DNA from 2 places in the Sphaerisporangium rubeum genome. Region 2 is predicted to be linked to the other one. Evidence: riboswitches for the same ligand, from Rfam matches in the RefSeq annotation. Region 2 holds a riboswitch; the other holds the start of a gene.
What was found. Region 2 has a riboswitch for glycine ahead of gcvP (aminomethyl-transferring glycine dehydrogenase). Riboswitches for the same ligand answer to the same signal wherever they lie in the genome.

Region 1 (15,320 bases), 1.9 Mb from region 2:
GGCGGCGGTTGCCGGTGGATTTGGCGAGGTGATGGGTGGTTCGTGCCTTTAGTTGGCGGAGGTTCAGCTTGTCCAGGAGACCCATGAGTTTCGCCTTTCCATTGAGTGCCAGGGTTCACTCCCCTGGAAAGCGAGGTTCATGCGTGGGTCAGGCCAGGAAGGCGCGGAGCAGGGACGCGGTGGCGTCGAGGTGTTCGACCACGGCGCGGCGGGCGGCTTCGGGGTCGCCGGAGAGGATGGCGTCGACCATGGCGACGTGTTGGGTGGCGGCGTGGTCGATGTTGGGGCCGAGGACGGGGATGGCGTTGAGGAGGTCGGTCACTCGGAGGCGTGCGTCGGCGGCGGCTGCGGTGAGGAGGGGGGAGCCGGTGAGTTCGGCTATGGAGAGGTGGAAGGCGGTGTCGAGGCGGCGGTAGTCGCCTGGGGCGGCGTCGTTGACGTCGGCGAGGCGGCGCGACAGCAACGCGCGTTGGGGCTCGGTCAACTCGGTGGTGGCGAGGACTTGTGCGGCGCCGCATTCGATGGCCATGCGGAGGGTCAGTGCGTCGTCGAGTTCGCCCGGGCCCATCTCGGCCACGGCACGGCGCAGGTCGGCGGGGCCGGGACGGGGGGGCTGGTACACGACGAACGCTCCGCCGTACCGGCCGCGGCGGACGTCGAGGTAGCCCGACTCCTGCAGTGCGCGGATGGCCTCGCGGAGGGTGACGCGGCTGATGCCGAGCTGCGCGGCCAGTTCGCGTTCGGGGGGGAGTTTGCGGCCCGGCGCGACCACGCCGAGTTTGATCGCCTGTAACAGCCGCTCGACGGTCTCCTCGAAGGCGTTGCCTGCCCTGACCGGCCCGAGGAGCGCGACAAGCCGCGGCTCGGCCGTCATTCCTCCCACCTCCTGTCATCAATGGTAGGAGACCAGCGCTTTTCGCGGTCGCAGTGCGACCGCGACCGTTGACGTGAGGGTGCCGCTGATGCTTGCATGCCGCCAATGGTCTGATTCCAGACTTTTGACGGAAGGAGCGCCGTGCTCACCCTCGACGAACTGCGTGACGAGGTGACCGCCGGTCGGGTGGACACCGTGCTGCTCGCCATCACCGACATGCAGGGACGCCTCCAGGGCAAGCGGCTCGCCGCGCGGTACTTCCTGGAGGAGGTGCTCGACCACGCCGCCGAGGGGTGCAACTACCTTCTCGCGGTGGACGTCGACATGAACACCGTCGGCGGTTACCGCATGTCGTCGTGGGACCGCGGGTACGGCGACTTCGTCATGAGACCCGATCTGTCGACGCTGCGCCGCGTGCCTTGGCAGGAGGGCACGGCGCTCGTGATGGCCGACATCGTGTGGGAGGACGGCACGGAGGTGCCGGCCTCGCCGCGGCAGATCCTGCGCGGTCAGCTCGCGCGGCTCGCCGAGCGCGGCTGGCAGGCGTACGTCGGCACCGAGCTGGAATTCTGCGTCTACACCGACAGCTACGAGAGCGCGTGGTCCAAGGCGTACCGCGACCTCACCCCGGCCAATCTGTACAACGTGGACTACTCCCTGCTCGGCACCGCACGCGTGGAGCCGCTGCTGCGCCGTGTGCGGCTCGGCATGGAGGGGGCCGGCATGTACGTCGAGTCTGCCAAGGGTGAGTGCAACCTCGGCCAGCACGAGATCGCCTTCCGGTACGCCGAGGCGCTGGCGACGTGCGACAACCACACGATCTACAAGAACGGCGCCAAGGAGATCGCGGCCCAGGAAGGCATGTCGATCACGTTCATGGCGAAGCCGAACCAGCGTGAAGGCAACTCCTGCCACATCCACATCTCGCTGCGCGACACCGAGGGCCGGCCGGTGATGGCAGGCGACGGGCCGTACGGGCTGTCGAAGACCGGCGAGCATTTCATCGCGGGTCAGCTCGCCGCGCTGCGGGAGCTGACGCTGATGTACGCACCGAACGTCAACTCCTACAAGCGGTACGTGGACGGCAGTTTCGCGCCGACGGCCGTCAAGTGGGGGGTGGACAACCGCACCTGCTCGTTGCGGCTGGTCGGCCACGGTCACTCGCTGCGGGTGGAGAACCGCGTGCCGGGAGGTGACGTCAACCCCTACCTCGCGGTCTCGGCGCTGGTCGCGGCGGGTCTGAAAGGCATCGACGACGAGCTGCCGCTTGAGGAGCCGTACACCGGCAACGCCTACTCGTCCGGCGCGGAGCGGGTGCCGAGCACGCTGCGGGAGGCGCTGGCGCTGTGGGAGGGCTCGCGGATCGCCACGTCGGCGCTGGGTGAGGAGGTCGTGGAGCACTACGCCAACAACGCCAAGGTGGAGTTGGCCGCCTTCGACGCGGCCGTCACCGACTGGGAGCTTTTCCGGGGATTCGAGCGGATGTGACATGAAAATCATCAATCCGGCCACCGAGGACGTGCTGGCCGACGTCGAACCGGCCGGTCGCGGTGAGACCGACCGCGCCGTGGCGCGGGCCAAGGCCGCGTTCCCCGCCTGGCGGGACGTCGCTCCGGGGGACCGCGCGCGGCTGCTGCGGCGGTTCGCCGACCTCGTGGACCGGCACGCCGAGGAACTGGCCGAGCTGGAGCTCGCCAACTGCGGTCACACCATCGGCAACGCGCGGTGGGAGGCCGGCAACGTCCGCGACGTGCTGCATTACTACGCCGGAGCGCCGGAGCGCGACTTCGGCAGGCAGATCCCGGTGGCCGGCGGGGTGGACATCACCTTCCACGAGCCCCTCGGCGTCGTCGCCGTGATCGTGCCGTGGAACTTCCCCATGGTCATCATGACGTGGGGTGTCGCGCCGGCGCTCGCCGCCGGCAACACCGTCGTCGTGAAGCCCGCCGAGTGGACGCCGCTGACCGCGATGCGGCTCGCCGCACTCGCCTTGGAGGCCGGCCTCCCCGAGGGGGTGCTCCAGGTGCTGCCGGGAGCCGGGGAGGTCGCCGGGGCCCGGCTCGTGGAACATCCGGACGTCCGCAAGATCGTGTTCACCGGTTCCACCGAGGTCGGCAAGCAGATCGCGGCCACGGCGGCGCGCACCGTCAAACGGGTCACGCTGGAACTCGGCGGCAAGAGCGCCAACATCGTGTTCGCCGACGCCGACCTCGAACGGGCCGCGGCGTCCGCGCCTGGCGCGGTGTTCGACAACAGCGGACAGGACTGCTGCGCCAGGTCGCGGGTGCTGGTGGAGCGGCCGGTGTACGAGGAGTTCCTGGAACGGCTGGAGCGTGCCGTGGCGGCCGTCGTCGTCGGGGACCCGCGCGACCCCGGCACCGACATGGGGCCGCTGATCAGCGCCGACCACCGCGACCGGGTCGCGTCGTACGTGACCGGCACGCCGCGTTTCCAGGGCACCTGTCCGGCGGGGAAGGGGTTCTGGTTCCCGCCGACCGTGCTCACGCACGCCGCGCTGGACGAGCGGGCCTTCACCGAGGAGATCTTCGGTCCGGTGGTCGGCGTGGTGCCGTTCGACGACGAGGCGCACGCCGTGCGCATCGCCAACGACACGCCGTACGGACTGTCGGGATCCATCTGGACCGAGAACGTCGGCCGTGCGCTGCGGGTGGCGCGGGCCGTCGAGGCGGGGAACCTCTCGGTCAACTCGCACTCCTCGGTGCGGTACTGGACGCCGTTCGGCGGCTACAAGGAGTCCGGGCTCGGCCGTGAGCTCGGACCGGACGCGCTGGCCGCCTTCACCGAGACCAAGAACGTCTTCATCGCTCACTGAGATCAGGAGAGATCGCCGATATGCAACGTCTGCAGGACCGTGTCGCCGTGATCACCGGAGCGGCGGGAGGCATCGGGCTCGCCACCGCGCGCCGGCTCGCCGAGGAAGGCGCCAAGGTCGTGTGCGCCGACCTCGACGAGGAGGGAGGTGCCAAGATCGCCGACGAGGTCGGCGGGCTGTTCGTCCGGGTCGACGTCACCAGCGAGGAGGACGTGGCCCGCATGTTCGAGACGGCCGTCGAGACGTACGGCCGTCTGGACGTCGCCTTCAACAACGCCGGCATCTCGCCGCCGGACGACGACTCCATCCTGACCACCGGCATCGAGGCGTGGCGGCGGGTGCAGGAGGTCAACCTCACCAGCGTGTACCTGTGCTGCAAGCACGCCATCCCGCACATGCGGCGGCAGGGCAAGGGGTCCATCATCAACACCGCGTCGTTCGTCGCGGTGATGGGGTCGGCGACGTCCCAGATCTCCTACACCGCGTCCAAAGGCGGCGTGCTGTCCATGACCAGGGAACTCGGCGTGCAGTTCGCACGCGAAGGGATCCGCGTGAACGCGCTGTGCCCGGGGCCGGTGGACACGCCGTTGCTGCGGGAACTGTTCGCCAAGGACCCCGAGCGTGCGCAACGGCGGCTGGTGCACGTGCCGATGGGCCGGTTCGCCGAGGCGTCCGAGATCGCCGCGGCGGTCGCGTTCCTCGCCTCCGACGACGCGAGCTTCATCACCGGGGCCGAGTTCCTGGTGGACGGCGGCATCTCCGGCGCGTACGTCACCCCGCTGTGATGGGGACGTACCGGCCGGTCATCGGCATCACCTGCTACGTCGAACCCGCCGCCTTCACCGTATGGCGGATGACGGCCGCGCTGCTGCCGTACGACTACGTCGAGCGGGTCGCGGCGGCCGGCGGCCAGCCCGTGATCGTGCCACCCAGCGGGGACCCGGCGCCGCTCGTGGAGCGGCTGGACGGGCTCATCGTCGCCGGCGGCGGCGACCTGGACCCCGCCAGGTACGGCGCGGCGCCGCACGACCGGACCGGGTACGTGCGCGGCTTCCGGGACGAGGCGGAGTTCGCGCTGGTCGGCGCGGCGCTCGCCGCCGGGTTGCCGCTGCTCGGCATCTGCCGCGGCCTGCAGGTGCTCAACGTCCACCTCGGCGGCACCCTGCACCAGCACCTGCCGGACGTCGTCGGCCACGCGGCGCACGCGCCGGCACCCGGTGAGTTCGGTCACCTGCCGGTGCGGGTCGCCGAAGGCAGCAAGCTGGCCGGCGTGCTCGGCGCCGGGCCGGCCGACGCCGCGCACTACCACCACCAGGCGGTGGACCGGCTCGGCGACGGGCTGACGGTGTCCGCCGTCGCCGAGGACGGCACCGTCGAGGCGGTCGAGCTCGCGGGACACCCGTTCGCGCTCGGCGTGCAGTGGCACCCCGAGACCTCCGCCGACAGCCCCCTGTTCTCCGCCTTGGTGGCCTCCGCCGCGCCTGCCTCCCGTTGGTAGGGTGGGCCGGAACACCGGCGACCCCGTGCGGGAGAGCGTCCTGGCATCCGGTCAGGACCCCTGAAGGAGCAAGTCCTCCCACGAACCTCACAAGGCAAAGGACCGCGCGGGTCAGGTGGCCTCTGGAAAGAAGGCTCGTCCTCGACGAGCCTCGCCGAAGGTGAAAGTCCGGTAAAACTCGGGCGAAACTCTCAGGCACCGATGACAGAGGGGGAGGATGCTGACATCCGACCCTGCCTGAGGTGTGAGACATGTCCAAACCCACGCCGCTCCGCGAAGTACACGAGAGTCTCGGTGCGACGCTCACCGACTTCGCCGGCTGGCTGATGCCGCTGCGGTACGGCAGCGAGTCGGCCGAGCACAACGCGGTCCGCCAGGCCGCCGGCCTGTTCGACCTCTCCCACATGGGGGAGATCTTCGTCACGGGCCCGCAGGCCGGCCAGGCTCTCGACCACGCGCTGGTGGGCCACCTGTCGGTGCTGGAGCCCGGCCGGGCCCGGTACACCATGATCTGCGCGCCGGACGGCGGGGTGCTGGACGACCTGATCGTCTATCGCCTCCCCGGCGGGGAATACATGGTCGTGGCCAACGCCTCCAACTACCTCAAGGTCGCCGAGGAGCTCACCGCGAGGTCCGCCGGCTTCGACGCCGAGGTGGACGACCGCTCCGAGGCGTACGCGCTGGTCGCGGTGCAGGGACCACGGGCCGCCGAGATCCTCGCGACGCTCACCGACGCCGACCTGGCCGGGCTCAAGTACTACGCCGGCCTCCCCGGCACCGTCGCCGGGGTCGACGCGTTCATCGCGCGCACCGGCTACACCGGCGAGGACGGCTTCGAGCTGTTCGTCGCCGCCGAGCGTGCCGTCCCCCTCTGGGAGGCCCTCACCAAGGCCGGCGAGCCGCACGGCCTGCGTCCCGCCGGGCTGTCGGCCCGCGACACCCTGCGCCTCGAGGCCGGCATGCCGTTGTACGGCAACGAGCTGAACGCCGGCCTCACCCCCTTCGACGCCGGTCTCGGCCGCGTCGTGAAGTTCGGCAAGCCGGGTGACTTCGTCGGTCGCGCCGCGCTCGCCGCACTCAAGGACGTCCCCCCGCGCCGGCGCCTCACCGGCCTGGTCGCGCGGGGCCGCCGAGTGCCACGCCACGGTTACCCCGTGGTGCTGAGCGTGGACGGCACCGTCGTCGGCGAGATCACCAGCGGCGCGCCGTCCCAGTCACTCGGCAAGCCGATCGCGATCGCCTACGTGGACACCGAGGTGTCCGGCGGCCTCGCGGTCGACATCCGTGGCAGCCATGAACCGGTCGACCTCGTCGACCTGCCCTTTTACCGGAGGTGCATGTGAGCAGCATTCCCGAGGAGCTCAGCTACACCAAGGAGCACGAGTGGATCGCCGGCCTCGATGACGGCCCCGTCGTCACCGTGGGGATCACGGCCTACGCCGCCGAGTCCCTCGGCGACGTCGTCTTCGTCCAGCTCCCCGAAGCCGGCAGCACCCTGCAGCCCGGCGAGGCCGTAGGCGAGGTCGAGTCCACCAAGTCCGTCAGCGACATCTACGCCCCCATAGGCGGCGAAGTCGTCGAGATCAACGAATTCGTGGTGGACGACCCGTCCCTGGTCAACTCCGACCCGTACGGCGAAGGCTGGCTCTTCCGCATCCGCGTCTCCGGCGACCCCGAGGACCTCCTCACCCCGGAGGAATACACCACCCTCACCACCACAGACTCCTGACGACCCACACCCCGACCCTCGGCCGACCCCTTCGGCCGAGGCCCCACCCCTGCTCACCCACCTCCCGAACGTCCTGACCGACACCCCACCCACCCGACTCCACGACCGGCGCCGTCGGAGGCCAAGTCCCGAACGTCCTGACCGACACCCCACCCACCCGACTCCACAACCGGCGCCGTCGGAGGCCAAGTCCCGAACGTCCTGACCGACACCCCACCCACCCGACTCCACAACCGGCGCCGTCGGAGGCCAAGTCCACACCCACGCCGGCACTCCACACCACCGGCACCTGTTCCCCACCGCCAGCCGCCGGTCGTTGCCGGCGCCGCGACGGCGGGAACCACGTACGGCGAAGCCGGCGCCGCGTACGGCGGTGAGTCGCCGGACGCGCGGGGAAGTACCACGTACCACGCTCCAGAAGGGCCACCACCATGGCGATCAGCGTCTTCGATCTGTTCAAGATCGGCATCGGCCCGTCGAGCTCACACACCGGCGGTCCCATGGCGGCTGCGCACAAGTTCGCACGCGGCCTGCACCAGGACGGCCTGCTGGAGAAGACCACGAGAATCCAGGTCATCCTCTACGGCTCACTCGGCCTCACCGGAAAGGGCCACGGCAGCGACAAGGCCGTGCTGCTCGGCCTCTCCGGTGAGAAGCCGGAAACGGTCGACGTGGACACGGTGCCGGAAAAGCTCGCGGCCATGCGTGAGACCGGCAAGGTCAAGATCTACGCCGAGCAGGAAATCCCCTTCGAAGTAGGCGAGGACCTCGTCTTCGAACGCAAGATCTCCCTCCCCCGGCATCCCAATGGCATGCGCTTCACCGCCTACGGAAAAGAAGGCGGCCAACTCAGGGAGAAGACCTACTACTCGGTAGGCGGCGGCTTCGTCATCGACGAGAACGCCACCGGCGCCGACCGCATCAAGCAGGACGACACCGAACTCCCCCACCCCTTCACCACAGCCAAGGAACTCCTCGACCACTGCGAGGAGACCGGCCTGTCCATCTCCGGCCTGATGCTGGAGAACGAAAAGGCCTTCGGCCGCACAGAAGCCGAGATCCGCGAAGGACTTCTCACCCTGTGGCGCGTCATGGCCGAATGCGTCACCCGAGGCTGCACCAGCGAAGGCGTCCTCCCCGGCGGCCTGAAGGTGAAACGCCGGGCCCACCGTCTCCACCGCAAACTCCAGAGCGAATCCCCCGAGGCCGACCCCCTGAACGCCATGGACTGGGTCACCCTCTACGCCTTGGCCGTCAACGAGGAGAACGCCGCAGGCGGCCGGATAGTCACGGCCCCGACCAACGGGGCCGCCGGCATCATCCCCGCCGTCCTGTCCTACTACCACCGCTTCACCCCCGGAGCCGACGACGAGGGAACCATCCGTTTCCTCCTCACCGCCGGCGCGATAGGCGTCCTGTTCAAGGAGAACGCCTCCATCAGCGGCGCCGAGGTCGGCTGCCAGGGAGAAGTCGGCTCCGCCTGCTCCATGGCCGCCGCCGCACTGACAGAAGTCCTCGGCGGCACCCCCCAGCAGGTCGAGAACGCCGCCGAGATCGGCATAGAACACAACCTCGGCCTCACCTGCGACCCCATCGGCGGCCTGGTACAGATCCCCTGCATCGAACGCAACGCCGTGGCGTCCATCAAGGCCATAGCAGCGTCCCGAATAGCACTCCACGGCGACGGCACCCACTACGTGGCCCTGGACAAGGCCATAAAGACCATGCGCGACACCGGCCGCGACATGCTCGACAAGTACAAGGAGACCAGCCGCGGCGGCCTGGCCGTGAACGTCATCGAATGCTGACCACTTCACAGAAGCCAACGAGGATTCGATGCCCTCACACCGCTCAGGAACGCGGACCACTGATCGAGGGAGACGGCCAGTACCGGCCCGGATGGATTCTTGCTATCACGGATGAGACGAATCCCGGACAGATCGGATGCGACCACGACACACTCGCCTGAGTCGCTGCTGTAAGTGCTCTTGTGCCACCGTGCGACCCATAGGTCATACGCCAATCTGGTGCACCGCTTCCTATATGAGATGTAGTAAGTGTTCAACGGTAGGCCCTCAACGTCAGTGAATACTGACAGTGGAGCTATACGTGGTTCAGCGAAGACCCGTGGCCTTCACCTGGTTCACGAAGATGGACCACTCCTTGGAAGGGACGGCCAGCGAAGGTCCAGTGAGGTTCTTGCTGTCACGGAGGAAGTGAAATCCGGACAGATCAGACGCGACCTCGACACACTCGCCTGAGTCACCACTGAAGCTGCTCTTACGCCACTGCGCGTTCCGAAGGTCAGACGCCAATTCGGTCCACCGCTTCCTCTACGAGCCGGAGCGACTCTTTGACGGGTAGAGCCTGGGCCCTGATCGCGTCGTATCGGCGTATCAGGTCGGCGATCAGTCGGCGTTCGTCGAAAGTGCGGCCGACCGGTTGAGCTTCCGCGTAAGCAGCATAAGCGACTCCATTTCGTTCAGCGAGGACAAACCCACCCATCTGACCGCAGTGCGGACGTGCGACATAAGGAACTATCTGCATCGTCACATGCCACCGAGAAACGACCTGCAGCAAGTGGTCCAGTTGTTCACGCATGACGGCGGCCCCGCCGATCATGTGCCGGATCACGTCCTCGTCGAGCAGGATGTTGAGGTCGGGTGGTTTGTCGCCGACGAGGATCGCCTGCCGTTGCATCCGGTTGGACAACCTCTCGTCGAGTTCTTCGGCGGTGATACTCGGCCAGGCGGCCAGGATTTCGCGAGCGTAGGACTCCGTCTGGAGCAGACCGGGAACGATGGAGGGCTGCCAGGTGCGCAGAGAGGTGGCCTCCTGCTCTTCCTCCAGCCACGAACGGAGGTAGTCGGGGGCCTTGTTCCATGTCGTCGCGGTGTAGAGGCGGAGCATGTCGCCGTCCAGGCCGAGAGCACGGTCGGCCAGTTCGGCGAAGCGGCGCGTAGGAGGACGTTTGGCGGCCTCGACCATGTTGATCAACGAGTCCGAATAGTCCATGCGTCGGGCCAGTTGACGCTGCGACAGTTCCGCGGCCTGGCGGTGACGGCGGAGTTCGAACGCGAAGAGATCGCGGGGGGACTTGTACGGATCCGGCCGTTCGGTGGACATATATCTCCTGCGTCAGCGATTACCTTCTCGGTTCACGAAGGTGCTCACAAGAATTGTTGTCACTGCAAGTGAACTCTCGATTACCGAAAGTATCCGAATTCCAGGTCCACGGAGCGGCCTTTGGTGACTTCCCTGAGATTTCGCCGGTGATGACGGACGGAGTCACGGCGTGCGCCTAGCATGAAGGCTTCCCGGTGTCGGCGTGAGGAGGTCCAGGTGGGACCGGGTGCTGCTGCTTCGGTCGCCGAGAGGTCCGCGGTGGTGGAGCGGCGTGCGCCGGGGTTCTGGCGGGAGCACTGGGTGGTGGTGCTTTTGCTGGTGGCCGGGGTGGGGTTGCGGGTGGTCGCGGAGTTGGGGTATCGGCCGGCGTTGTGGTTCTGGGCTGATTCGTTTGCCTATGTGAACGCGGGGGTGGATCCGCAGCCGCTGGAGTCGCGGCCTTCGGGGTACTCGCTGTTCCTTTGGGGGCTGTGGCCGCTGCGGAGCTTCATGGTGGTGACGGTCGTGCAGCACCTGCTGGGGGTCGCGATGGGGGTGCTGGTCTACGCGGTGGTGCGGCGGCGGGGCCGGGTGCCGGGGTGGGGTGCGGCGCTCGCGGCGGCGCCGGTGCTGCTGGATGTGCACATGGTGCAGCTCGAACATCTGGTGATGGCGGATCTGCTGTTCACGTTCCTCGTGACGGCGGGGGTGGCGGCGGTGCTGTGGTGGCGCAGGCCGCCGGTGTGGACGGCGGCGCTCGCGGGGGGGCTGCTGGCGGCGGCGACGCTGACCCGTACGGTGGGGCTGGCCGTGCTGGTCGTGGTGCTTGTCTACATGGTGCTGTGCCGGGCCGGGTGGCGGGCCGTGGTGGCGGCGGGGCTGGTGGCGGCGGTCGGGGTCGGTGGGTACGCGGTGTGGTTCCGCAGTGTGCACGGGTCGTACGGGCTGGGGCAGAGCAACGTGTGGCTGTGGGCCAGGACGATGTCGTTCGCCGACTGCGCGAAGATGCCGGACCTCGGTGAGGAGCGGGTGCTGTGTCCTACCGTGCCGCCGGACCAGAGACTGACGCCGCCTCGGTACATCTGGGCCGAGGAGTCGCCGTTGGCGGCCGTGAAGAAGGACGCCGACCGGGAGCGGCTGAGCGGCCGGTTCGCCAAGGAGGCGATCCTGGCGCAGCCGTTCGACTTCCTGCGGACGGGGGTCGGGGACGCGTTGTGGGCTTTCGAGTGGACGCGGCGGGTGTATCCGGCCAAGGGACCGCAGAGCGCGTATGTCTTCCCTGCGGCGATCGATCCGTTCGACGACAAGACGGCCTCCGGGGGGATGTCCGCGGCCGAGCTGACGGCCGTGTACCAGGGGGTGCGCGCGGACACGGCGGTGGTGGAGCCGTACGCGGGGTGGTTGCGCGCGTACCAGACCCAGGGGTACGTCCGTGGGCCGCTGCTCGCGGTGATCCTGCTGGTCGGGCTGGTGGGGGTGGTGGCACGGTGGCGGCGGCTCGGCGCGCCGGTGCTGCTGCCGTGGACGGCCGCCGTGGTGCTGCTCGTCCTGCCGCCGATGATCGCGGCGTTCGACCACCGGTACGTGGTGCCGGTGCTGCCGGTGGCGTGTCTCGCGGCGGGGCTGGCGTTCGGATGGCGGGGGACGCAAGAGCCCGGAAACGTGACCTAGGCTCATGTTAGCTCGGCGGGTTAGGCTGCCGGTATGGGTGATCGTGAGCGGCTCGACAAGGCCACCGCGGAACTGGAGCCGCCGTTCGCGGTCGTCGACCTGGCGGCGATGCGCGCGAACGGGGTGGCGATGGCGCGCCGGGCCGGGGGCAAGCCGATCCGGGTGGCGAGCAAGTCGATCCGGTGCCGTGAGGTGCTGCGGCGGGTCCTCGACATGGACGGGTACGCCGGGGTGATGGCGTTCACGCTTCCCGAGGCGTTGTGGCTGGCGTCCGAGGGGTTCTCGGACATCCTCGTGGCCTACCCCACGGTGGACCGCGCCGCGCTGGCCGCGCTCGCCGGGGACGCCGGAGCGGCCGGGGCCATCAGCGTGATGGTGGACTGCGCCGAGCATCTGGATCTCATCGCGGACGCGGTGCGTGAGGTCTCTCCCCGGCACGAGATCCGGGTGTGCCTGGACGTGGACGCGGGGTTCGTCGCCTTCGGCGGCCGGCTGCGGGCCGGTGTGCTGCGGTCCCCGGTGCGGGAGCCCGGTCAGGCGGCCGGGCTGGCCGAGGCCGTCGCCAAGCGGCCGGGGTTCCGGCTGGTGGGGCTGATGGCGTACGAGGCGCAGATCGCGGGTGTCGGCGACCGGGTACCGGGGGTGTACGGTCACCTGCTGCGGTGGACGCAAGGACGGTCGCGGCGTGAGCTGATGAGCCGCCGGGGACGGATCGTGCGCGCGGTGCGCGAGGTGGCGGACCTGGAGTTCGTCAACGGAGGCGGCACCGGTTCCCTGGAGAAGACCAGCCGCGAGAAGGCCGTCACCGAGGTGACCGCGGGCTCCGGTTTTTACCATCCCCGGCTGTTCGACTTCTACCGCGGCTTCACCGGCCGTCCGGCCGCGTTGTTCGCCATGCCGGTGGTGCGTCGTCCCGCTCCCGGTGTGGTCACCGTGCTCGGCGGGGGCTATCCGGCGTCCGGCTCCCCCGGCGCGATCCGGCTGCCGCAGCCGTACCTGCCGGCGGGTCTGCGGTACGACGCGCGCGAAGGCGCCGGTGAGGTGCAGACCCCGCTGCTCGGCGCCGCCGCGGACGAGTTGCGCGTCGGCGACCGCGTGTGGTTCCGGCACGCCAAGGCCGGGGAGCTGTGCGAACGGTTCGACCACCTGCACCTGGTGGACGGCGACCGCGTGGTGGAGACCGTGCCGACGTACCGCGGCGAGGGGAAGACGTTCCTCTAGCGGCCCTCTAGCGGCGGCGGCGCCGCCACAACGTGATGGTGGCGGCGACCGCGAGAGCGGCGCCGATGCCGATCAGGATCGGGGCCAGGGACGGCGGGGCCTGCGGCTCGTCCTGCTCGTCGCCGTACGCCGGCGGAGGGGTCAGCAGGTCGCGGGTCGAGGTGAGCAGGTGGTCGGCGGTGGCCTTGACCTTGGCCATCTGCCGGCCCGCCACGCGTTTGGGGCTCACCCGGTCGGCTATGGCGTCCACCGTGGTCGCCAGTTCGGCCCGTGTGCGCTCGATCTCTCTCTCCAGCGCCTCTGGGTCGGTGTCCGCCATCGCGTGGTCCCCTTCCTCGTCGCCGGCCCCGTCCCGGCGTGCCGTGTTAGTACCGTGTTCGTGCCGTGTTCGCAAGGATCAGTCTGTCAGGTCCTGTCACCGTGTGGCATGGTGGGCCGCACGGGTGTCCTGTGCCGTAGGTTGGCTTGCGTGACTGAGACCAGACTCCAGCCGGGGGACGCCGCCCCGGGCTTCACCCTTCCCGACGCGACCGGCGCGGACGTCAGCCTCGACGCCTACCGCGGCAAGCGGGTGGTGCTGTACTTCTACCCCGCGGCGATGACGCCGGGGTGCACGACGCAGGCCTGCGACTTCCGCGACAGCCTCGCGGCGCTGCACGCGGCCGGGGTGACGGTGCTCGGGGTGTCGAAGGACACGCCGGCCAAGCTCGCGAAGTTCGCCGAGCGCGACGCGCTGACGTTCCCGCTGCTGTCGGACCCGGAGCTGAAGGTCCACCAGGCGTACGGCGCGTACGGCGAGAAGAAGAACTACGGCAAGACCATCCTCGGTGTGCTGCGGTCCACGTTCGTCATCGATCCGGACGGAAAGATCGAGAAGGCCATGTACAACGTGAAGGCGACCGGCCATGTGGCACGCCTGCGCAAGGAGCTCGGCGTCGACTGAGCCGGGACCCAAGGACATGACCCCGGACCTGGACTAACGGTCACCACGCCAGTCGCTACGGGTGCCGCCGAAGCTCAATTAAGATGGCGGAGGCCCACGCGGGGTCGTAGCCCAATGGCAGAGGCACAGGTTTTAGGTACCTGACAGTGTGGGTTCGAATCCCACCGACCCCACCAGGTCCTACCTGGACGAATAGCGGAGGCCGCCCCCACCACCTGGGGGCGGCCTCCGCGCTGTGGGCCCGCTGGGCATGGGGCCGTTCGCGCCAGGAGAGGCGGAGACGGTGGGGCCGAGGTTCCCCGGGTCACGTGGCTTCTCCCCCTGCCACGCGACCCGGGCGGCGCCGACCCGCATCGCGGTCTCCCTTTATCCACCCGAGGGTGGCTCCCTGCTAAGAACTATCCCGCATGCGCCGTAAGAGGGGTGTAAGGGCATTTGTCCTGTGTACGACCTGGGTCGTAGCCGCAGATCCCTCTCCAGACGGACGGGGATCACCCGGGCCCGAACGTAGTGTTGGAGGCGTGTTCGGCAGAGTACGCGCGTGGGGGTCGCGCCATCGCAACCTGATCGACGGGCTCGCCATCGCACCCCTCGTCATCCTGTGCGCGATGGCCATACCCGCGTACGTCGAGTCGCCGCCTCCCGGCGGCAGGCCACCCGGTGTCTGGGGCTACGTGCTGTTGTCGGCCGCACTCGTGATCCCGCTGGCCTGGCGGCGGGCCCGTCCGGTGCAGATGTTCGCCGTCGTCGCGCTGGTGTGCTTCTGCCAGTGGCTGCTCGGGATCCAGCCTGTTCCGGCCAACATAGCGGTGCTCGTCGCGATGTACGGCGTGGCGGCCCGCTGCGCGCTGCGCTGGGCCGTGGCCGCAGGCGCGGTCGTCGAGCTCGGCCTGATCCTCGCGCTGATCCGCTGGGATGTCGCCGTCGAGCCGCTGGCCATCTTCTCCGGCACGTTCTTCGTGCTCAGCCCCTGGATCGCCGGCATCTACGCCAACACGCGCCGCCGCTACCTGGAAAGCCTGGAGGAACGCGCGGAGCGCGCCGAGCGGGAACGGGACCAGCAGGCGCTCATCGCCACCGCCGCTGAGCGCGCCAGGATCGCGCGCGAGCTGCACGACGTGGTGGCGCACAACGTCAGCGTGATGATCGTCCAGGCGGACGGCGCCGGGTACGCCATGAGTTCCGACCCCGAGCAGGCACGTCAGGCCCTCGGCACCATCTCGCGCACCGGACGTGAGGCGCTCGCCGAGATGCGGCGCCTGGTCGGCATGCTGCGGCAGGACGGCCAGGCGGAGGAGTACGCGCCGCAGCCCGGTGTCGCGCAGCTCGACGACCTCGTGACCCAGGTGCGCCGTTCCGGCATGGCGGTGGAGTTCACCGTCGGCGGCACCCCGATCGACCTGCCGGAAGGCGAGCAGCTCGTGATCTACCGTGTCGTGCAGGAAG
Region 2 (15,320 bases):
AAGCCGCCGAGGCGGCGTGCGTTCTCACCGCAGACGAACATGCTGATGTGGCGGCGGATGCCGCCGAACTCGTCGCACAGGCGGCGCTCCAGGGTGGGATGGGTGCGGCGCAGGGTGTGCAGGGCGGCCCCGAGGGTGGGGCTGCTCTCGGCGGAGTCGGCGACGGCGAAGACGCGGACCTCGGTGGTGCCGCTGCCCCAGTGGCCGAGCATGCTGGGCAGCACGAACGTCACGAGTGTGACCGGCTTGGCCATGGGACTCAGCGCACCGCCGTCCGTGCGGGCAGGACCGGGTCGCCCCCGTGGGTCCTCGGCGGGCCGGCGGTGTGCGGGGTGCCGGGCATGATCGCCCTTCCTTTCGGCAAGGAGAGAGACACGCCTGTCCCCCCGGCTCGGCGTGGTCTCCGCGGCTGACATGGGTCACCGCTGTGCGCGGGTCGCTGTCATCGTGCCACGTCGCCGCGGAGGCCGCCGGACTCCTCGCGATTTGGGTGATCGGTTGCCCGGAAGGTCCGGGAAATCGGCGCGCCGCCTTCGTCAGAAGGGCTCCCTGCAGGTGTCCTGGTGGATGTGCTCGGCCGGCACGCCGTCCTCGCGCAGGTTGCGCACGGTCTGCCGCACCATGCCGGAGGGCCCGCACACGTAGACCACGTGGTCGGTCCAGGAGTGGAAGCGGCGCACGACGTCCGGCAGGTTCCCGCGCACGCCGTCGTAGGCCGGCTCGTCGGACACCACCGGCACCACCCGCAGCCAGGGGTAGGACGCCTCCATGCGGATCAGGTCGCCGAGGTCGTACAGCTCGGCCGCGGTGCGCGCGCCGAACAGCAGGTGGATGTTGGGGCGGCGGCCGGACGCGATGACCTGCTCGATGATCGCCTTGAGCGGGGCCAGGCCGGTGCCGCCGGCCACGCACAGCAGGTCGCGGTCGTCGCCTTCGCCCGGCGGGTTCATGGTGCCGACCGGCGGGCCGAGCAGCACCGAGTCGCCGATCTTGGTGTGCGCGACCAGGGCCGTGCTGACCCATCCGGCGGTGACGGCCCGCACGTGCAGGCGGACGGTGTTGTCGGCGCGGGGGGAGTTGGCGATCGAGTAGGTGCGCCACACCCGGGGCCAGCGCCGGGTCTGCACGTTGACGTACTGGCCCGCGGTGAACGGGTACGGGCCGCCGGGCCGCAGGGTGACGACCGCGATGCCGGGTGTGCGCCTGTCGTGGTCGACGACCTCGGCGAGCCACCAGGCGGGTGCGACCCCGGCGTCGGCCTCGGCGGCCTCGATCATCATGTTGGCCGCCGCGGTGTACGCCGCCACCCACGCGGCCTCCATCTCGGCCGACCACATGCCGGCGGCGAACCTCTTGATCGTCGCGACCAGCGCGTTGCCGACGGCCGTGTGGTGCTCGGCGAGCACGCCGTACTTGCGGTGGTCGCGGCCGAGCTGACCGAGATAGGAGGTGAGGCCGTCGGGGCTGTCGACGCTCCACACGACGCGGGTGAGCGCGTTGAACAGGCGCTCCCGCTGGACGTCCATGGCGGGCGGGAACATGCCGCGAAGATGGGGATGCTCCGCGAACAGCCGCCCGTAGAAGTAGGCCGCCGCCTTGGCCATGACCGGCTGAAGCGCGGAAAAACTTTCCTTGATGAGCCGTGGATTCAAAGACATTAATGGACGCCACCCTCGCGGGATCGGGTTTTTCCCGATCCGGTCTCGCACCTCCTTGACGGTCCGGGTCGTGAGCGTGCGGCGGTCCCGGCCCGGCCGTTCGCTCGAAATGGAGTCTTCCATTCCCCAATGCGTCACACAACCGTTTCACCACAACAAACGGCGTAAGAGTACTCTTGGTAATCATCTCATGATTGTCGGTGAGGGTGGATTTCTCCTCATAGGCGGGGCATAGTGAATCAATTTCACTTCTGATTCACCTCGTCAATTCCGAGAGGTTGTCACGATTCGTCAATTCGAAAGGCCGGACGCTATCTCATGTATCGGAGGGGCCTGATTTCGCGGCACCCCTCAGCACGCGCCTACCCGCGAGGCGGGAGGCGCGGCGGCCCCGCGGCGGATTCCCGGCCGGGCCGGATCCCGGCTGGACCGTGCCAGAGTGGCGAATGATGCTGAAGTGACGTGACTGATACTCGGATACCCGACATACCCGAAATGCAGTACGCCATGATGGGGCTTGCCACTGGCTGAGATGCCGCCGCACCCGGGCGGCACGACTCGCGCGACCCCATGGAGATCGCATGTCCCGACCGTTGATCGGTATCACCACCTACTTCGAAGCGGCCCGCTGGGGCACGTGGGTCCGTGAGGCCGCCGTCTCGCCCCCCGCGTACGCCAAGGCGGTGGACCGGGCCGGCGGCGCGCCTGTGCTCGTCCCGCCGCTGAGCCAGGGGGCGATCGACGGCTACGTGCGCGGACTGTCGGGCCTGATCCTGTCCGGCGGTGTGGAGATGGACCCCGCGTCCTACGGGGAGGAGCGCGACGAGCGGGTGGACGAGCCGCAGCCGGGCCGCGACCGGTTCGAGACGGCGCTGGCCCGCGCGGCCGTCGAGGCCGGGGTGCCGCTGCTCGGCGTCGCACGCGGCATGCACGTGCTCAACGTCGCGCTCGGCGGAACGCTGATCCCCTGGCTGCCCGCGGCCGTGCACCACGAGCGGCACGGCGCGAGCGCGCCGCACGTCATCACGGTCAGCGTGTCGAGCAAGGTCGGCAAGGCGATCGGCGACCGCATCGAGGTGTCCACGCCGCACAACCAGGCCGTCAAGCGGCTCGGCACCGGCCTGCTCGCCATCGCCTGGGCCGACGACCAGATCGTCGAGGCCGTGGAACTGCCGGGCCACCGCTTCTGCGTCGGCGTCCAGTGGCACCCCGAGCGCGGCGACGACAACCGCATCGTGGACGCCTTGGTCGAGGCGGCGATGCCCTGACCGCCGAGGAGGCCGGGGGCGGCCAGGGGGGACGTCAGAAGCTGCGCGGCAGGCCGAGGACCTGCGTGGCGAGATAGTTGAGCAGCAGTTCCTCGGTGACCGGCGCCACCCGGCCGATGCGTGCGTCCGCCAGCAGCCGGGCGAGGGGGTACTCCAGGGAGTACGCCATCCCGCCGTGTGTCTGGAAGGCGTGGTCGGCCGCCTCCCACGCGGCCTGCGAGGCGGCGAGCTTGGCGATGTTGGCCTCGGTGGCGCAGGGCTCGCCTCGGTCGAACAGCCACGCCGCCTTGTAGAGCATCAGCCTGGCCAGCTCGATCCTGGCCTTCACCTGCGCGAGCGGGAACGCGATGGCCTGGTTGGCGCCGATGGGCCGGCCGAACACCTCGCGCTCCTTGGCGTAGGTCACCGCCACCCGCAGCGCGACCTCCGCGCCGCCGAGCGCGCTCGCGCCGAGCAGCACCCGCTCGGGGTTGAGCACGTCCCACAGCACCGCGGCCCCCGCGTCCACCTGGCCGAGCACACTCGCGGCCGGCACGCGCAGGTCGTCGACGAACACCATGTTGGACGGGGTGGTGTTGGCCCCCATCTTCGGTATCGGCCGGAACGACAGCCCTCCCGAGGCGACGGCGGCCGGCACGTCCACCAGGAAGACGGTCAGCCCGTCGGTGCGCGGCCTCGCCTGCTCGGCGGGGATGGTGCGGGTCACCAGCAGCATGCGGCTCGCGCGCTGCACGCCGGTGATCCAGATCTTCTGGCCGTTGATCACGTACTCGTCGCCGTCACGGCGCGCGGAGGTGGTGATGGCCAGGGAGTTGGACCCGGCGTCCGGCTCGGTGAGCGCGAAGCAGGTCTCCAGCTCGCCGCTCGCCAGCTTCGGCAGCAGTTCGTCCTTCTGCGCCTGCGAGCCGTGCCGCGCGACGGTCAGCGCGCCGAAGCCGGGGGTGAGCACGTAGGTGAACGCCGACCCGCCGGCCGCGCCGGAGGCGGCCAGGGTCTCGGTGGCGACGGCGAGCTCCAGCAGGCCCTGGCCGCCGCCGCCGTACTGCTCGGGGACCGCGAGCCCGAGCCAGCCGCCTTTGGCGAGCTCGGACCAGACCTCCTCCGGCCAGCGCTTGTCGGCCTCGCACCGCTGCCAGTACGCCATGTCGTACCGCGAGCAGATGTCCGCGACGCCGCGCCGCACGTCCTCGGCGGTCTCAGGAAGCGTGAAGTCCACCGTGATCACTCCATTCCCGTCGAGGCGCCATACTAGAACGCGATTCGGCCGGGAGGGGCGGCGTCAGCCCGCCGCGCGTGGCCGCCGCGCGTGGTACACGAACGCCGGCGGCACGTTGCCCCACACGGTGCGGCTCTGCACGACCTCCTCGAACGCCGTGCCGAGCAGCCGCCGGAAACGCAGCGCCGGCGGCAGCGTGCGCGCGTGCACATAGGCGAAGGTGGTGAACGCTCCGGCCGGCGCCAGCGCCGCGGTGATCGCGGCGAGCAGCCGGTCCTGCACCGAAGGGGAGAACGCGGCCCACGGCAGGCCGCTGATCACCGCGTCGGCCCGGTCGAGGCCGCGCTCGGTGAGGATGCGCGGCAGCTCGGCGGCGTCGTCCACGACGACCTGCGCGGCGGGGTGACGGCCGGCGAGCAGCTCGGCCAGCCTGGGGTTGATCTCGACCGCCAGGTGATGACCGCGTCCACCCAGCCTGCGCTGGATCTCCGCGGTGAACGCGCCGGTCCCCGGCCCGAGCTCCACGATCACCGGATCTCCCCGCTCCGGCACCGGGCAGGCGATCGCCCTGGCCAGGCGGCGTGAGCTCGGCGCCACGGCCCCGGTGGTGCCGGGCGACCGGACGAACTGCCCGAAGAACACTGCGGAGTCATTGGCCATGGACCTGACCTTAAACGACAAAGCACTCCGTTCACCTCCCTCCGGCGGACGATCTCACCCCGGACGGATTCGCCGCTGTGCCGGGGACGGCCGGCGGAGCGGAACCGCCGCGCCACACGGCCAGGGAAGCCGCGAGGGCTCTCCCGCCGCGTGCGCCTCCCACCGGATAGGGTCGTCATCAGCGCCGCGAACGGGCACGCGGAGGCGTGCGCGGGCACACACGGTACGCCGCGGCACACAGGGGACGGGTGACGAGGTCATGGTCGTGAGGGGGGAGCCGCAGGTGAGCGCCGCCGAGGACCGTATCTGGACGGTTCCTAACGCACTGAGCATGCTCCGCCTGCTCGGAGTGCCGGTGTTCCTGTGGCTCGTGCTCGGCCCGAAGGCCGACGGCTGGGCCCTCGCCTTGCTGATGCTGGCGGGGTTCTCCGACTGGCTCGACGGCAAACTGGCGCGCGCCTGGGACCAGACGAGCCGGGTGGGCCGCATGCTCGACCCGCTGGCCGACCGCCTGTACATCCTCGCGACCCTCATCGGGCTGACCCTCCGCGAGGTGATCCCGTGGTGGCTGGCCGCGTCACTCATCGCGCGCGACCTGGTGCTGATCGCCTGCGTGCCGGTCCTGCGCCGTCACGGCCTCGGCACCGCGCTGCCGGTGCACTTTCTCGGCAAGGCCGCCACCGCGGGTCTTCTGTACGCCTTCCCTTTGCTGTTCCTGGCCTCCCACGACGGGTGGTACGCGGAGGTGGCCCGAATCCTGGGATGGGCCTTTGCCATCTGGGGAACAGGTCTGTATTGGTGGGCGGGGGCACTGTACGTCGTTCAGGGGCTCCGGCTCATCGGCGGGGCGAGCCGGGCATGACGTGGGGACCGCCGCGGCGGGTCCCATCGAACGCCGGGCGCGCGCGTCCCGGATGCCACCGTGACACGACATCCGGAGGGTGATCAGTGAAGGCCGTCGTGATGGCGGGCGGTGAGGGCACTCGGCTGCGGCCGATGACCGCCAACCAGCCCAAACCGCTGCTCCCGGTGGTCAACCGGCCCATCATGGAACACGTGTTGCGGCTGCTGAAACGCCACGGCTTCACCGAGACCGTGGTGACGGTGCAGTTCCTCGCCGCGCTGGTGCGCAACTACTTCGGCGACGGCGACGAGCTCGGCATGAGCCTCCACTACGCCACCGAGGAGGTCCCCCTCGGCACCGCCGGCAGCGTCAAGAACGCCGCGGACAAACTGCGCGACGAGCGCTTCCTCGTCATCTCCGGCGACGCGCTGACCGACATCGACCTCACCGACATGATCAGGTTCCACGAGGAGAACGGCGCACTGGTCACCATCGGGCTCAAGCGGGTGCCGAACCCCCTGGAGTTCGGCATCATCATCGTGGACGACCAGGGCCGGGTGCAGCGCTTCCTGGAGAAGCCCACCTGGGGCCAGGTCTTCTCCGACACCGTCAACACCGGCGTGTACATCATGGAGCCCGAGGTCCTGGACGAGGTCGCCCCGGGGGTGGCGGTCGACTGGTCCGGCGACGTGTTCCCCAAGCTGCTGGAGCGCGGCGCGCCGCTGTACGGCTACGTCGCCTCCGGGTACTGGGAGGACGTCGGCACCCACGAGAGCTACCTCAAGGCCCAGGCCGACGCGCTGTCGGGCCGGGTGCGCCTGGACCCCGACGGCTTCGAGCTGTCGCCTGGGGTGTGGGTGGCCGAAGGCGCCTCGGTGGACCCCGAGGCCGTCCTCAAGGGCCCGCTGTACATCGGCGGCTACGCCAAGGTCGAGGCCGGCGCGGAGCTGCGCGAGTACACCGTGCTCGGCGACAACGTCGTGGTCAAGGAAGGCGCCTTCCTGCACCGCGCCGTCGTCCACGACAACGTCTACATCGGCCCGAGCGCCAACCTGCGCGGCTGCGTGGTCGGCAAGAACACCGACATCATGACCGGCGCCAGGATCGAGGAGAACGCGATCGTCGGCGACGAGTGCGTGATCGAGGCCGAGGCCTACGTCTCCTCCGGCGTGAAGATCTACCCGTTCAAGACCATCGAGGCCGGCGCCGTCGTCAACACCAGCGTGATCTGGGAGTCGCGCGGCCAGCGCAGCCTGTTCGGGCCGCGCGGCGTGTCCGGGCTGGTCAACGTCGAGATCACCCCGGAGCTGTGCGTGCGGCTCGCCAGCGCCTACGCCACCACGCTGAAGAAGGGCGAGTCGGTGATCACCTCACGCGACTCCTCCCGCGCGGCGCGCGCCTTCAAGCGCGCGGTGATCAGCGCGCTCAACGCCAGCGCCGTCAACGTGCTCGACCTGGAGGCCGCCGCGCTGCCGGTGGCGCGTTTCCACACCGCCAACGGCACCGCCTCCGGCGGCATCGCGCTGCGCACCACACCCGGCGACCCGCAGAGCGTCGACATCGTGTTCATGGACCACAACGGCGCGGACCTGTCCCAGGGGGCCCAGCGCAAGCTGGAGCGGGTGTTCTCCCGGCAGGAGTTCCGGCGCGCGTTCCCCGGCGAGATCGCCGAGCTGAGCTTCTCCGCGCGCGCCGTGGAGGACTACGCGCGCGAGCTGCTGCGCTGCATCGACATGTCCGGTGTGCGGGACGCCGAGATGAAGGTCGTGATCGACTGCGCCGGCGGCACCTCCTCGCTGGTGCTGCCGACCCTGCTCGGCCGGGTCGGCGTGGACGTGCTGACCGTCAACAACCGCCTGGACGACGCCTCACCCACCGAGACCCTGGCCGAGCGCCGCAGGGACCTGCAGCGGCTCGCCGAGCTCGTGGCGTCCTCCAGGGCCGCGTTCGGGGTGCGGTTCGACACCGTGGGGGAGCGCATCTCTCTGGTGGACGAGATGGGCCAGTTCATCAGCGAGGAGCGTGCGCTGCTGGTCGTGCTCGACCTGGTGGCCGCCGAGCGGCGCGGCGGCAGGGTGGCGCTGCCGGTGACCACCACGCGCGTGGCCGAGCAGGTGTGCCGGTTCCACGGCGCGCAGGTGCAGTGGACGCCGACGGCGCTGGACGCGCTCACCTCGGCCGCGACCGACCCCGACCTGATCTTCGCGGCGGACGGCAGGGGCGGGTTCATCGTGCCGGAGTTCGCGGCCACCGTGGACGGCATGGCGTCGTTCCTGCGGCTGCTCGGGCTGGTGGCCCGCACCCGGCTCTCGCTGAGCCAGATCGACGCGCGCATCCCGCGCGCCAAGCTGCTCAAGCGCACCGTGCCGACGCCGTGGGCCGCCAAGGGCGCCGTGATGCGATCGGTCGTGGAGGCCGCCGACGGCTACCGTCTGGACACCACCGACGGCGTGCGGGTCGTCGAGGAGGACGGCGGGTGGGCCCTCATCCTGCCCGACCCCGCCGAGGCGGTCACGCATCTGTGGGCCGAGGCCGACGATCTTGACGTGGCGCAGGCCCTGCTGGAACGCTGGGCCCGGGTGGTGGAGCAGGCGGTCGGACCGTGACGCCAGAGGAACCGCCCGTTACGTGGGAAACAGCCCGATTTCTGGCGCATTCGCACGGCGCGCCGCATGGACCGGAGGGCGCGGCGGGCGGTAGCTTTGGACCGGCGCGGCGAGCCGAGTCGGAAGGAGCGAGGGGCGAGCGCCGTTCACCATCACGCGAGCCCCCGTCAGCGATGACTCGAACGAGCCCGACCAGCAGCATGTCCGTCCCAGCGGCCTGACTTCGTCTTGACCTTCGCCACTCGAACAGCATAGGTTGCGGCATTCGCAGTCTGAGCAATCTTGAGAAGCGAAGCACCGAGGCACGCCGCACCGAGCACCGTCGCCGCGACTTCGCGGTAGGAGGCCGAGCCGATCCGATGCCGAGCGTCTACTGCACTCAGTGCGGCCACGCCAACCCTGAGGACGCCCGTTTCTGCTCTCGGTGCGGTTCGCCGTTGAACCGCGTCGAAAGCAATACGCCTGGGGACACCACCTCCACGATCTCCCTCAGCGGGATCGAGGCGATGGACGGCGAGGCCACAGGACAGACGCTCCTGCCGGACCGGGCGGCGGTGGAGCAATTGCCACCGGGCACCGCCTTGCTGGTGGTGATGCGCGGTCCGAACGCCGGAAGCCGGTTCCTGCTCGACAGCGACCTGACCACGGCGGGGCGTCACCCCGAGAGCGACATCTTCCTCGACGACGTCACGGTGTCCCGGCGCCACGCCGAGTTCTACCGCCGCGGCGGCTACTTCACCGCACGCGACGTCGGCAGCCTCAACGGCACCTACGTCAACCGCGAGCGCATCGAGGAGCACCCGCTGACCGGCGGCGACGAGGTCCAGATCGGCAAGTTCCGGCTGGTGTTCCTCACGCGTGCGTGATCGGGGACGGTGATGGGCGCGCAGGCCGCCAGGGCGTACATGAGCATCGGGGAGGTCCTCGAGCTCCTGCGTCCCGACTTTCCCGACATCACCGTCTCCAAGATCCGGTTCCTGGAGGGGGAGGGGCTCATCGAGCCCGAGCGGGCCCCCTCCGGGTACCGCAAGTTCACCCACGCCGACGTGGAGCGGCTGCGCTTCATCCTGACCGCGCAGCGTGACCGCTACCTCCCGCTGCGCGTGATCAAGGACCACCTCGACACCGCGGGCCACGACGGCACCGGTCCTCGTTCCCTGGACTCCGCGCAGCCCGAGGTGCGGCTCGGCCGCGCCGAGCTGTGCGAGGCGGCGGGGCTCGACGACGAGACCCTGTCGGAGCTGGAGGACTACGGCCTGGTGACCCCCATGGCCCGGCGGTACGACGCCGAGGCGCTCGCCGTGGCCCGGGCCTGCGGCGCTCTGGCGGCCTACGGGCTGCACCCCCGCCACCTTCGCGTCCTGCGGGCCGCCGCCGAGCGCGAGGCCGGCCTCGTGGAGCAGGCCGTGGCGCCGCTGCTGCGCCGGCGTGCTCCCGGCGCCGCCGGGCAGGCCGAGCAGACCGCGCATGAGTTGTCCGGATTGCTGCTCGACCTGCACTCGGCTCTCGTGAAGGACGCCCTGCGCGGCATTCTGGGTCGTTGACCGAGGCACCCGGACATTTCGGGGTGCGGGGATGTTACGTTGAGGTTTGCGGCGATGGTCACGCCGCGAGCCGAGAGCCGCGAGGGAGCAGGCCCGAAGCGGGCCGGCGACCACTGAGACGGAGTCGCCTGTGTTGCAGATGGAGGTCGTGGGGGTCCGGGTGGAGATGCCCTCCAATCAGCCCATCGTCTTGCTCAAGGAGGCGAAGGGCGAGCGGTATCTGCCGATCTGGATAGGGATGACCGAGGCCACGGCCATCGCTCTGGCACAGGCCGAGGAGCCGCCGCCGAGGCCGCTCACGCATGACCTGTTCAAGGACGTGATCGAGGCGCTCGGGGTCCGGCTGCAGACGGTCAACATCGTCGCGTTGCGTGACGGCATCTTCTTCGCCGACCTGGTGTTCTCCAACGGCGTGGAGGTGAGCGCGCGGCCGTCCGACTCGATCGCGCTGGCCCTGCGGACCGGGGCCGGCATCTTCGCGAGCGAGGACGTCGTCCGCGAGGCAGGTGTGATCATCCCGGACGACCAGGAGGACGAGGTCGAGAAGTTCCGCGAGTTCCTGGACAACATCACGCCTGAGGACTTCGGGCGTGCCGGTTGACCATGTCGGGCTATTTACGCTTCACGACGCGCCGAGCGGGATCGTTGACTGAGCATGCCGCCGGTCCTACGGTGCAAGTGAACCCACGGTTGTAATTCACGAACCCCCAGATCAGACCGTGGGATGAGAGAAAGCCGGAGGTCCGCAGTGGCGGTCAGCAGCGGCGAGGGCAAGTCGGCCGGCCAGCGCGATCGGGCTCAGCGTCAGTCGGCACGTGAGCGCGCGGGCGAGCAGGGCCTGCTGTTCGGCGAGCGGCCCGGGTCGCTCCCCGCCGACGTGGGATACCGCGGCCCGACGGCGTGCTCGGCGGCCGGCATCACCTACCGGCAGCTGGACTACTGGGCACGCACCCAGCTCGTCGAGCCGTCGGTGCGGGCCGCGCACGGCTCGGGCTCACAGCGGCTGTACAGCTTCCGCGACATCCTGGTCCTCAAGGTCGTCAAGCGCCTCCTGGACACCGGGGTGTCCCTGCAGCAGATACGCACCGCCGTCCAGCACCTGCGCCAGCGCGGTGTGGACGACCTGGCGCAGATCACCCTCATGAGCGACGGGGTCAGCGTCTACGAGTGCACCTCGGCCGACGAGGTGATCGACCTGCTGGAAGGCGGCCAGGGCGTGTTCGGTATCGCTCTCGGCGGCGTCTGGCGCGAGGTGGAGGGCACCCTGGCCGAGCTGCCCGGGGAGCGTGCGGAACCGGCTGATCGTGACCCTTTCGCCGAGCACCCCGGTGACGAGCTCGCACAGCGCAGGCGGGCCCGCCGCACCGGCTGAGGCCGGGTAGGGGTGCCCCCTGCCGGGGGGCGGCCGGTACCATTGGCGGTGAAGCTTTCGACCCCGCGCGGGAGAGACCCGGGTGCGGGCACGCGCCGCCACGGCGGCGCGTGCGTGTGACCCGGGCGCCGAAGGAGCAACCTCCCCGGAATCTCTCAGGCACCCTGTACCGCGCGGGCGAGGCCACTCTGGAAAGTAGGCGTGCCCGCCAGGCGTGCCTCACCGACGGTGCAAGCCCCTCCCGGGGGTGAAGCTCTCAGGTCGCGGCGAGGTCGTCGCGCTGACAGAGGGGGAGACCAGGCGCGGCCGCGCGCCTGCTCCGAGCCACGTCAGGAGAGCCTCATGACCGATCGGTCACCGCTTCGCGACCTGTCCGCACCGCCGTTCGTCACCCGGCACGTCGGCCCCTCCGACGCCGAACAGGCCCGCATGCTCCAAGCCGTCGGTTACGCCTCGGTGGCCGACCTGGTCGCCGTCGCGGTACCCGGCGCCATCCGCGCCGACAAGCCGCTCGACCTGCCGCGGGCCGCGAGCGAGACCGAGGCCGTCGCCGAGCTGCGCGACCTCGCGGGCCGTAACCGCGTGCTGACCTCCATGATCGGGCTCGGCTACCACGACACCATCACCCCGGCGGTCATCCGGCGCAACCTGCTGGAGAACCCCGGTTGGTACACCGCCTACACCCCTTACCAGCCGGAGATCTCGCAGGGTCGCCTGGAGGCGCTGCTCAACTTCCAGACCATGGTGTCCGACCTCGCCGGCCTCGACGTCGCCGGCGCCTCGCTGCTCGACGAGGCCACCGCCGCCGCCGAGGCGATGACCCTGGCCCACCGGGCCGGCCGCGGCCGAGGCGTCCGCTTCGTGGTGGACGCCGACGCGCTGCCGCAGACCAAGGCCGTGCTGGCCACCCGGGCCGAGCCGCTCGGCATCGAACTGGTCGAGGCCGACCTCGCCGCCGGCCTCCCCGAGGGAGATCTTTTCGGCGTGCTCGTGCAGTACCCCGGCGCGAGCGGCAGGCTCGCCGGCTTCCAGGCGGTCGCCGAAGCGGCCCACGAGCGCGGCGCGCTCGTCGTCGCCGCCGCCGACCTGCTGGCCCTCACCCTGCTGGAGGCCCCCGGCACCCTCGGGGCCGACATCGCGATCGGCTCCACCCAGCGTTTCGGCGTGCCGCTCGGGTTCGGCGGGCCGCACGCCGCCTACATGGCGGTGCGCGAGGGCCTGCAGCGCCAGCTCCCCGGCCGTCTCGTCGGCGTGTCCAAGGACGCCGACGGCCACCAGGCGTACCGGCTGGCCCTGCAGACCCGCGAGCAGCACATCCGCCGTGAGAAGGCCACGAGCAACATCTGCACCGCGCAGGTCCTGCTCGCCGTCATCGCCTCCATGTACGCCGTCTACCACGGCCCCGAAGGCCTGCGGCGCATCGCGCAGCGCGTGCACCGCCACGCGGCCGTCCTCGCCGCCGGGCTGCGCGCCGGCGGCGTCGAGGTCGTCCACGACGAGTTCTTCGACACCGTGCGGGCCCACGTCCCGGGCCGGGCCGGCGAGATCGTCGCCGCGGCCGTCGCGCTCGGCGTCAACCTGCGGCAGGACGGGCCCGACCACGTCGGCGTGACCTGCGACGAGACCACCACGGCCGGCCACCTGCGCGATGTGTGGGAGGCGTTCGGCTGCGCGGACGCCGTACTGGACGACCTCGACACCGCCACCGCCGACGCGCTCCCCGCCGGGCTGCTGCGCACCACCGGCTACCTCACCCACCCGGTGTTCTCCGCGCACCACTCCGAGACGTCCATGCTGCGCTACCTGCGCAGGCTCCAGGACAAGGACATCGCGCTCGACCGGTCCATGATCCCGCTCGGGTCCTGCACCATGAAGCTCAACGCGACGACCGAGATGGAGCCGATCACCTGGCCGGAGTTCGCCGGCGTCCACCCCTACGCGCCGGCCGGACAGGCCGAGGGGTACCTGCGGCTCATCGGCGACCTGGAGAGCTGGCTCGCCGAGGTCACCGGGTACGCCGCGGTGTCGCTCCAGCCGAACGCCGGCTCGCAGGGCGAGTTCGCCGGCCTGCTCGCCATCCGCGCCTACCACCGGGCCAACGGCGACGACGCGCGCGACGTCTGCCTCATCCCGTCGTCCGCGCACGGCACCAACGCCGCGAGCGCCGTGATGGCCGGCATGCGGGTCGTCGTGGTGGCCTGCGACGACCAGGGCAACGTCGACGTGCCGGACCTCACCGCCAAGATCGCCAAGCACGCGGACCGCCTCGCCGCGATCATGGTGACGTACCCCTCGACGCACGGCGTGTACGAGGAGACCATCACCGAGATCTGCGAGCTGGTCCACCAGGCCGGCGGCCAGGTCTACGTGGACGGCGCCAACCTCAACGCACTCGTGGGCCTCGCCAAGCCCGGCTGGTTCGGCGCCGACGTCTCCCACCTGAACCTCCACAAGACCTTCTGCATCCCCCACGGCGGCGGCGGCCCCGGCATCGGCCCCGTCGCGGTCCGCGAGCACCTCGCTCGGTACCTGCCGTCCCACCCGATGGAGAGCGGCCCCGTGGGTCCCGTCTCCGCCGCGCCGTACGGCTCGGCGGGCATCCTTCCGATCTCGTGGGCCTACGTCCGCATGATGGGGGCCGACGGCCTGCGGGCCGCGACCGAGCAGGCCATCCTGTCCGCCAACTACGTGGCACGCCGCCTCGCGCCGCACTACCCCGTCCTGTACACCGGCCGCGAGGGCCTGGTGGCCCACGAGTGCATCGTCGACCTGCGCCAGATCACCAAGGACACCGGCGTGACCGTCGACGACGTGGCCAAGCGCCTCATCGACTACGGCTTCCACGCACCCACGATGTCCTTCCCCGTGGCCGGCACCCTGATGATCGAGCCCACCGAGAGCGAGGACCTGGCCGAGCTGGACCGCTTCTGCGACGCCATGATCGCCATCCGCGGCGAGATCGGCAAGGTCGCCGACGGCACCTACGACCGCGACGACAACCCGCTGCGCAACGCGCCGCACACCGCCGAGTCCCTGCTCGCCGACCCCTGGCCGCACTCCTACACCCGCACCGAGGCCGCCTACCCCGTGCCGGACCTGACCGACGCCAAGTACTGGCCCCCGGTCCGCCGCATCGACCAGGCCTACGGCGACCGCAACCTGGTCTGCGCCTGCCCTCCGCTGGAGGCCTACGAGGACTGACCACCGCCACCGGGACGACACATGCCAAGAGCGGGCATCGGCCTCGGGAGGGGGCCGGTGTCGGCATAATGGTCGCGGCGTGGTGGTGCCGGCGGATTCCCCCTATCCGAAAGACGAGGTCGCTATGGCGGCGCGCGAGGTGCAGTCAGGGCGGCAGGACGAGGTCGCGACGGCGGCTCACGAGGAAGGGTCACGGCGGCGGGACGAGGTCGCCACCGGGGCTCACGGGGGAGGGCCGGAGCCGGACGAGGTCGCCATGGCGGCGTACGAGACGGGGTCGGGGCGGCTGATCGAGGCCGCGCGGCGCAGAGCCGAGAGCGGCGATCTCGACGGCGCCGCGGAGATCTTCACGGAACTGCTCGCCGACGACCACCAGGAGGACCGCGCGCAGGCGGCCGTCGGGCTCGCCGTGGTGCTCGAGGAGCGTGGCGACGTCGCAGGAGCCCGCGCCGCGGCCCGGACCGCTCTCGCCACCGGCCACCCCGAGTACGCGGCCCAGGCCGCGTGCCACCTGGCCCGCGGCTTCGAACGCGACGACCTCCCCGACCAGGCCCGCGCCGCGTGGCAGGCCGTGATCGGCCTCGGCACCCCCGCCTACCTCCCGGCGGCCCACATGGCGCTGGCCCGCCTCGCCGCCGAGCGGGGTGACGACGCCGAGGCCGAGTCGGCGCTGCGGGCCACCCTGGCCACCGGCGACCCCGACCTGGCCTCCAGCGCCGCACAGCACCTCGCCGAGTACCACCTCGCAGGCGCGGCCCCCGGCGAGGCCGCCGACGTCCTGCTGACCGCACTGGACCTGCCCGAGGTGGCCGACGCACCCCGCCTGCGCGTCCTGCTCGGCATGGCCCACCTCGACATGGCCTGCGCCGAACTGGCCACCGCCGCCGAGACCGCCGACGACCCCGACACCGTGGCCCTGGCCCTGGAACTCCTGGCCCGCACCCTCCCGTT

Region 1: linked by a shared signal. The riboswitch ahead of gcvT (glycine cleavage system aminomethyltransferase GcvT) and the one ahead of gcvP (aminomethyl-transferring glycine dehydrogenase) in region 2 are both predicted to bind glycine.

What each region holds. Positions count from the first base shown of each region.
Region 1 covers NZ_JACHIU010000001.1:2,046,307-2,061,626, reverse strand. The annotation lists gene BJ992_RS08820 (hypothetical protein) at 1-85, opposite strand, end outside; gene BJ992_RS08815 (FadR/GntR family transcriptional regulator) at 149-874, opposite strand; gene BJ992_RS08810 (type I glutamate--ammonia ligase) at 1,016-2,362, shown strand; gene BJ992_RS08805 (aldehyde dehydrogenase family protein) at 2,364-3,707, shown strand; gene BJ992_RS08800 (3-oxoacyl-ACP reductase) at 3,728-4,492, shown strand; gene BJ992_RS08795 (gamma-glutamyl-gamma-aminobutyrate hydrolase family protein) at 4,492-5,205, shown strand; glycine riboswitch at 5,224-5,320, shown strand; glycine riboswitch at 5,321-5,423, shown strand; gene gcvT (glycine cleavage system aminomethyltransferase GcvT) at 5,457-6,548, shown strand; gene gcvH (glycine cleavage system protein GcvH) at 6,545-6,934, shown strand; gene BJ992_RS08780 (L-serine ammonia-lyase) at 7,366-8,742, shown strand; gene BJ992_RS08775 (DUF397 domain-containing protein) at 8,748-8,957, opposite strand; gene BJ992_RS08770 (DUF397 domain-containing protein) at 9,049-9,249, opposite strand; gene BJ992_RS08765 (helix-turn-helix domain-containing protein) at 9,239-10,060, opposite strand; gene BJ992_RS08760 (hypothetical protein) at 10,277-11,710, shown strand; gene BJ992_RS08755 (amino acid deaminase/aldolase) at 11,744-12,931, shown strand; gene BJ992_RS08750 (DUF3618 domain-containing protein) at 12,939-13,250, opposite strand; gene bcp (thioredoxin-dependent thiol peroxidase) at 13,401-13,874, shown strand; tRNA gene BJ992_RS08740 (tRNA-Leu) at 13,975-14,050, shown strand; gene BJ992_RS08735 (sensor histidine kinase) at 14,396-15,320, shown strand, end outside.
Region 2 covers NZ_JACHIU010000001.1:3,958,592-3,973,911, reverse strand. The annotation lists gene BJ992_RS17150 (ubiquitin family protein) at 1-254, opposite strand, end outside; gene BJ992_RS17145 (globin domain-containing protein) at 537-1,604, opposite strand; gene BJ992_RS17140 (gamma-glutamyl-gamma-aminobutyrate hydrolase family protein) at 2,240-2,926, shown strand; gene BJ992_RS34300 (acyl-CoA dehydrogenase family protein) at 2,961-4,142, opposite strand; gene BJ992_RS17130 (class I SAM-dependent methyltransferase) at 4,206-4,802, opposite strand; gene clsA (cardiolipin synthase ClsA) at 5,062-5,664, shown strand; gene BJ992_RS17120 (sugar phosphate nucleotidyltransferase) at 5,751-8,252, shown strand; gene BJ992_RS17115 (FHA domain-containing protein) at 8,612-9,118, shown strand; gene ftsR (transcriptional regulator FtsR) at 9,158-9,796, shown strand; gene BJ992_RS17105 (bifunctional nuclease domain-containing protein) at 9,927-10,397, shown strand; gene BJ992_RS17100 (MerR family transcriptional regulator) at 10,545-11,168, shown strand; glycine riboswitch at 11,227-11,350, shown strand; glycine riboswitch at 11,351-11,465, shown strand; gene gcvP (aminomethyl-transferring glycine dehydrogenase) at 11,511-14,369, shown strand; gene BJ992_RS17090 (tetratricopeptide repeat protein) at 14,494-15,320, shown strand, end outside.